Rudanella lutea DSM 19387: one gene and its partner. The protein of the gene in region 1 interacts with the protein of each later gene in a pairwise test. Links are inferred from orthologs where the notes say so. Each region holds a gene or a part of one and is shown on either strand. Other genes may lie near its edges. The genes, in order: def and RUDLU_RS0115485.

The links.
Region 2: the proteins of def (region 1) and RUDLU_RS0115485 interact in binary tests that used the Escherichia coli proteins (3 or more experiments, as listed by UniProt). The link is inferred for Rudanella lutea DSM 19387 from one-to-one orthologs.

What each region holds. Positions count from the first base shown.
Region 1 is NZ_KB913013.1:5,471,691-5,474,806, forward strand. The notes cover bases 61-2,851. They hold def (peptide deformylase), read left to right. Parts: upstream 61-1,065; coding sequence 1,066-1,638; downstream 1,639-2,851. Other genes in these bases: RUDLU_RS0122450 (NUDIX domain-containing protein), read right to left, coding at 61-410; ruvX (Holliday junction resolvase RuvX), read left to right, coding at 575-994; RUDLU_RS0122465 (amidohydrolase), read left to right, coding at 1,635-2,408; gatC (Asp-tRNA(Asn)/Glu-tRNA(Gln) amidotransferase subunit GatC), read right to left, coding at 2,497-2,784; RUDLU_RS0122475 (lysophospholipid acyltransferase family protein), read right to left, coding at 2,771-2,851. Also shown: more of RUDLU_RS0122450, read right to left, coding at 1-60; more of RUDLU_RS0122475, read right to left, coding at 2,852-3,116. UniProt on the Escherichia coli protein: Removes the formyl group from the N-terminal Met of newly synthesized proteins. Requires at least a dipeptide for an efficient rate of reaction. N-terminal L-methionine is a prerequisite for activity but the enzyme has broad specificity at other positions.
Region 2 is NZ_KB913013.1:3,742,333-3,745,590, reverse strand. What follows is about bases 125-3,057. They hold RUDLU_RS0115485 (aspartate-semialdehyde dehydrogenase), read right to left. Parts: upstream 2,132-3,057; coding sequence 1,118-2,131; downstream 125-1,117. Other genes in these bases: bshC (bacillithiol biosynthesis cysteine-adding enzyme BshC), read right to left, coding at 2,846-3,057; RUDLU_RS0115480 (5-formyltetrahydrofolate cyclo-ligase), read right to left, coding at 2,256-2,840; RUDLU_RS0115490 (ABC transporter ATP-binding protein), read right to left, coding at 125-870. Outside these bases: RUDLU_RS0115495 (hypothetical protein), read right to left, coding at 1-90; more of RUDLU_RS0115490, read right to left, coding at 97-124; more of bshC, read right to left, coding at 3,058-3,258.

The DNA of each region.
Region 1 (3,116 bases):
TTCACGGCCTGCAACTCCGTTTCGTCCATTCGGATAGTGCCCGTGGCCCGTACGTGGTAAGTGAAAATAATCTCGTTGCGCTGGTAGAACGTGTATATTCCCAGAAACTCGACGATTTCGGCTTGGGTTAACCCCAGCTCCTCTTCGATTTCGCGCAGAATGGCCTGAGCGGGCTCTTCGCCCTGTTCAAGAAACCCGGTCACAATACCGAACCAGTGGGCGGGCCAGCCAATGTTCTGGGTAAGTACCACGGTGTCGTTATCGTACTCGACTATAGCGCCAACTACCGGCAGCGGATTATTGTAAAAAATATAACCGCAGGGTTTCGAGCAAATCAGTCGCGACCGGCCGCTTGCTTCTCCTTCCACCAATGGGCTGGCGCACTGCGGGCAAAAGTTCATCTTGGGCATGAGAGGTTGAGTTTGGGGCTTTCTTCGTAACAACCGAACCGGTGAAGTTGGGCCGCAAAGTAGGGAGATTTATGGGGAGAAGTAGCAACCGAACGGGTGAAAATAGGCGCCATTTGTCACAAGTAGGTGCCATACCACGTAAACCGCCGTATCTTTGTGTCGCTATGCCACGACTCGTTGCCATTGATTTTGGAGCCAAACGCACGGGAATTGCCGTGACCGACCCCCTGCAACTCATTGCATCGGCGCTGGAAACCATTCCGTCGCATACGGTGGTGGCTTACCTGAAAAAGTACGCGCAGACCGAGCCGATTGAGGCCTTTGTGGTGGGTATGCCGAAGCGGCTCGATGGAACCGATACCGACAATACACCCCGGGTAAAGTCGTTTGTGCGGGCCTTGCAGAACGCTTTTCCCGAAACCCCCGTTCATCTACACGACGAGCGATTTACGAGCAAAATGGCCTTGCAAGCCATGATTGCGAGCGGGTCGACAAAGAAAGACCGACGCGAAAAATCGGGTAACATCGATAAAGTAAGCGCGGCAATCATTTTGCAATCATTTATGGAACAACATCAGCGATGAGCTATAAGTGATGAGTGATGAACTATTGTTGTCGCTCATCGCTCATCACTTATAGCTCATCACTCTCAATTATGATCCTTCCTATTGTAGCCTACGGAGACCCGGTTCTTCGTAAACGGGCTAAAGACATTGAACCGGGCACCCTCGATGTAAAAAAATTGAGCGACGACATGTTTGAAACCATGTACGCGTCGTCGGGTATTGGTTTGGCAGCCCCCCAGATCGGGCAGGGCGTTCGGATGTTTGTGGTTGATGGAACGGGCATCAATGAAGACGAAGAAGAAGCCGATAAAGACCCCAGCCTCGAAGGGTTCAAGAAAACCTTTATCAACCCCGAAATTGTCGATGAAACCGGTGAAGAATGGGGTTTTGAAGAGGGCTGTCTGAGTATTCCGGGAATCCGGGCGGAGGTGTACCGGCCCGAAGTGGTCGTGATTCGGTACTTCGATACCGACTGGAACGAACACGAAGAGGAGTACGACGGTATGGCGGCCCGCATTATCCAGCACGAGTACGACCACCTCGAAGGTAAACTCTTTACGGATTACCTGTCGCCCCTGAAACGGCAGTTGCTGAAGAAAAAACTGGCCGACATCACCAAAGGAAAGGTGGATGTCGATTACCGGATGCGCTTTCCACGATGAACGTAACCCTCCTCCAAACCTCCCTGCACTGGCACGACCCGGTGGCGAATCGGGCCGCGCTGGAGGAGACTATTTTTGCACTGCCTCAGCCCACCGACCTCATTGTGCTGCCCGAGATGTTTACAACGGGATTCACGATGGAGGCCCCTGCTGTGGCCGAGGCTCCGCGTCTGACTACCCACCGCTGGATGCAGCAAATGGCCGCGCAAACCAATGCCGCCGTCACGGGCAGCTATGTAGTGCGCGACAACGGGCAGTACGTGAATCGGTTGCTTTGGATGGAGCCCGACGGGCAGTTTGCTACCTACGACAAGCGGCACTTGTTCAGGATGGCGGGAGAAGACAAACTGTACAAGGCGGGGGAGTCGCGCCTGATTCGGACGTGGCGCGGCTGGCGTATCTGCCCGCTTATTTGCTACGACCTGCGGTTTCCGGTCTGGAGCCGCAACACGCCACAAGCGTATGACCTGCTGTTGTACGTAGCCAATTGGCCCGCGGTACGGCAACAACCCTGGGACACCCTCCTGCAAGCCCGCGCCATCGAAAACTTGAGTTATGTGGTGGGTGTCAACCGGGTTGGCGACGATGTCAACGGGCACCATTATGCCGGTGGCTCGGCCATCATCAGCCCAAAAGGCGAGGTGCTGTTCAGACAGTACGAAGCCCCTGCCGCGCATCAGCAAACCCTCTCGCTCGACGAGCTAAACGAGTTTCGGGCCAAATTCCCCGCCCACCTCGACGCAGATGAGTTTGTAATAAATAATAGATAATGTACAGTGAGTAATGGATAATGAGGTATGGGCTTGTGCTCAACCAAACCACATTATCCCTTACGCATTATCCATTATTTACTACCCATTATTCCATCACCTTCGGCACCTGGAAAAAGGTCTCGTCATGCTGAGGGGCATTGACGAGGGCCTGCTCGCGGGGGAGATGATTGGCCACCGCATCGTTACGCAGTACATTAAGGTCGGGTGAAATATGCATCAGCGGCTCTACACCCGTGGTGTCGACTTCGTTCAGTTGCTCCATCCAGGTCAGTACGCCATTGAGGCTGTTGAGCAGTTCGGCTTCTTCCTCCGGCCGAACCTCCAAACGAGCAAGGTGGGCAATTTTTTGTAAGGTCTCTTTATCGACTTTCATAAGGTATCGTTTTAGCCCACTGGCTGTGTAGTTCGTTATCAATAATACGGAACGTCTGTTCCTTCAGACGTTCGAGGTCGTCGGGCGTAAGGCCGGCGGTGGGTATGGGTTCGTGAAAAACAACCTTGACCGGGGCCCATCGCATCCGAATGGGCGACTCGTCGGGCAAGATGTAGTGGTTGTTCACCAGCGTCATGGGCACAATCGGTACCTGTTGCTGAATGGCCATGATAAACGCGCCATCTTTAAACGGATAGGCCATTTTGGGCGGTTCTTTGGTCAGGATACCCCCCTCTGGAAAAATAATGATGCTCCGCCCTTCTTTGAGTACC
Region 2 (3,258 bases), 1.7 Mb from region 1 along the record:
TACAATGGCCTGCAATGCCACCGGATCGGCCCCCAGAATGCGCCAAAGTGGAGCCAACGCTTTCACTAACTCAAACACAATTATTTTCATGGGCGGCTATTTGGTTAGGGTGTTGATGAACTCAGTAGCCACGCCTTGTTGACCCTCGCTACCCGTCAGTTGTCCAAACAGCTGCTCCAGCGAACCGCTGTGCTGCTGCTGTAGCTGAGCAAACGTACCATCGGCAATCACCTGCCCCTGATTGATGATAATGATCCGGTCTGAGATTTTCTCGACCACATCCATAATGTGCGAGCTGTAAAAGATAGTCTTGCCCGCATCGGCCAACTGACGGATAATCGCCTTCACCAATACCACAGCGTTGGCATCAAGGCCCGACAGTGGTTCGTCCAGAAAAATAACTTCGGGGTTATGAAGCATGCCCGCAATGAGCAGTACTTTCTGCCGCATCCCTTTCGAAAAGGTTGTCATTCGGGCATCAGCATAGCCACCCAGCTCAAACAGGGTGAGCAAATCATGGGCCTTGTAGCGAATGGTATCTTCATCCATACCGTACAACTGCCCGATGAAGGCCAGATACTCCAGCGGGGTGAGGGTATCGTACAGAGCCGCGTTTTCGGGCACGTAGCCAATCCGGCTTTTCACAGCTATGGGATCTTCTTTGACATCGTACCCCAATACCGACACTTGCCCCGAGAAATTAGCCAGCAAGCCAATCAGAATTTTGATCGTGGTTGATTTTCCGGCGCCATTCGGGCCAATATACCCAACCACCTGCCCTGCCTCCACCGTCAGGTCTATACCTTTCAGAACATGCGTGGAGCCGTAGTAATTATGCAACCCCTGAATCTGAATAACCGGATTGTTCATTTTGTGTGAATTATTCGCGCCCGAATGTTTATAAAGCCCCCGGAACAGCCGGTAGAACCCAGCCTCTTACGTCACTATTGCGCACAAAATAGCGAATAAACCGGTGCCCCAACATCCGCAGGGCTTATCGGTGCTCATTATGGGGCAGGCGGTCGGCAAAGGGGTTGGCTGGATGTAAAAAGCTGACCAAACAAAAAGCCCCGCTTCGGGAAGCGGGGCTTTTTGTTCATGCTATAACGACCGGTAACTAAACAGCCGCGGTCTCGGCCGATACCAGATCGTGTTTTACCAGATACTCGGCAATTTGTACGGCGTTGGTAGCGGCACCCTTGCGGAGATTGTCGGCTACGCACCAGAAATTGAGAGTTTTGGGCTGCGTTTCGTCGCGCCGAATCCGGCCTACAAATACCTCGTCGCGGCCGTGCGCCGTAAGAGGCATCGGGTACACCTTATTGGCAGGATCGTCCTGTACTACTACCCCTTCGGCATTGCGCAGGAGTTCAGTAACCTCGGCCAGATCAAATTCTTCTTCAAACTCCACGTTGACTGCTTCCGAGTGACCACCAATGGTCGGAATCCGAACCGTAGTGGCCGTTACCCGAATGTTGTCGTCGCCCATGATTTTTTTGGTCTCGTTGACCATTTTCATCTCTTCTTTGGTATAACCATTGTCGAGGAACACGTCGATATGGGGCAGTACGTTCAGATCGATGGGGTGCGGGTACACCTTGTCCACGCTGCTATCACCTTTTCGTTCTGCAAACAACTGATCTACAGCCGCTTTACCCGTCCCTGTAACCGACTGGTAGGTCGATACAACCACCCGCTTTACTTTGTACCGCTCGTGCAAGGGCTTCAGGGCCACCACCATCTGAATAGTCGAGCAGTTGGGGTTGGCAATGATTTTATCGTTGGCGGTCAGCACATTGGCATTTACTTCGGGCACCACCAGTGGTTTGGTAGGGTCCATGCGCCAGGCCGACGAGTTGTCGATGACAGTGATACCCGCTTCGGCGAATTTGGGAGCCAATGCCGTAGAGGTGCTGCCACCCGCTGAGAAAATCGCAATGGCCGGGCGGGCCGCAATCGCATCTTCAAAGCTCACGACCGTGTAGGGTTTACCCTTAAACTCGACCTGTTTACCCACCGAACGCTCAGAAGCTACAGGAATGAGTTCGGTGACGGGGAAGTTACGCTCTTCCAACACCTTCAGGATTTCGCTACCGACCAGGCCGGTAGCCCCAACGACTGCGATTTTCATAAAAATATACTTGATTTTTTGTGAATTTGACCGCTTAGACGGCCAAACGCAAAAATACGCCCGGATTATTGAAGGATTGTTATTGAGGCATTAAAATCGGCGTATTAGGGGCTAAACCCAGGACTTAGCGAAACCTGTAAACCCATTGGGGCGTCACACAAAACTGTAAAGGCACATCGGTTGGTTCAATATCGATGATTTCGGGCGACGGCTCAAACAGTGATAAGCCGACCGTCAGGCAATCGGGGCGGCATTCGGCCAGAAACCGGTCGTAGTAGCCCCCGCCGTAGCCAACCCGATGGCCGCGACCGTCGAAAGCCAGCAACGGCACAAAAACCAGGTCGAACTGATTACTGGGTACGGCTTGTGCGCTACCCACCGGCTCAGGAATTCCCCAACGGTTTTCAATAAGGGTTGTATGGGGTGTGAGCGGGTAGTGCGTAAGGGTATGACGTACCGGATCGGTGACCGACACACATACGTGCACCGCCGGGTGCTGGGCCCAGACCCGACGAACAATCGACCAGGTATCCACCTCGTTTTGGCGGGTAATCGGCAGAAAAATATGAATGTTTCCTCCGGCTAGCGGTAGCAGAGACGCCTGCACAATTTGCGCACAGATCGCTTCGCTCCGACGCGTCACTTCCTCAGCCGACAACGCCCGGCGCAGAGCCAGAAACTGCCCGCGAAGGTCCTGCTTCGTGGCCATTCCGCTTATTGTTCCAAACAGACCTGCATCCGGTAATCAAACGGATCGAAGCTATCCAGAAGCTTTTCGATAAAGCGTTTATCGTTGAGGTAAAACGTCAGGAAATTCTCGACCCGCTCCTGCAAACCGCCCCCCGGAAACAACTCTTGCTTTACAGCCAGCAACTGCCGCACGCCTACCTCCTGATTCCGCTCCTCGGCCCGGCGCATTTTTTTCTGCAACCGCTCCACGGCATTGGCAAACCGCTTGGTTTCGGCCAGTACGGCCCGTTCCAGCGTCGGGTCGACCATCATGGCCTTGTGCAACATGGCATCGAGTGTTTGATGCATGGCTTTATTCTCCTTGTCGAAGCGCAGAGCATGCCGGGTGTGGTGTTCTACGTACCGATGTTTAAGTTTGGTTTCGTCGAGAAACCACT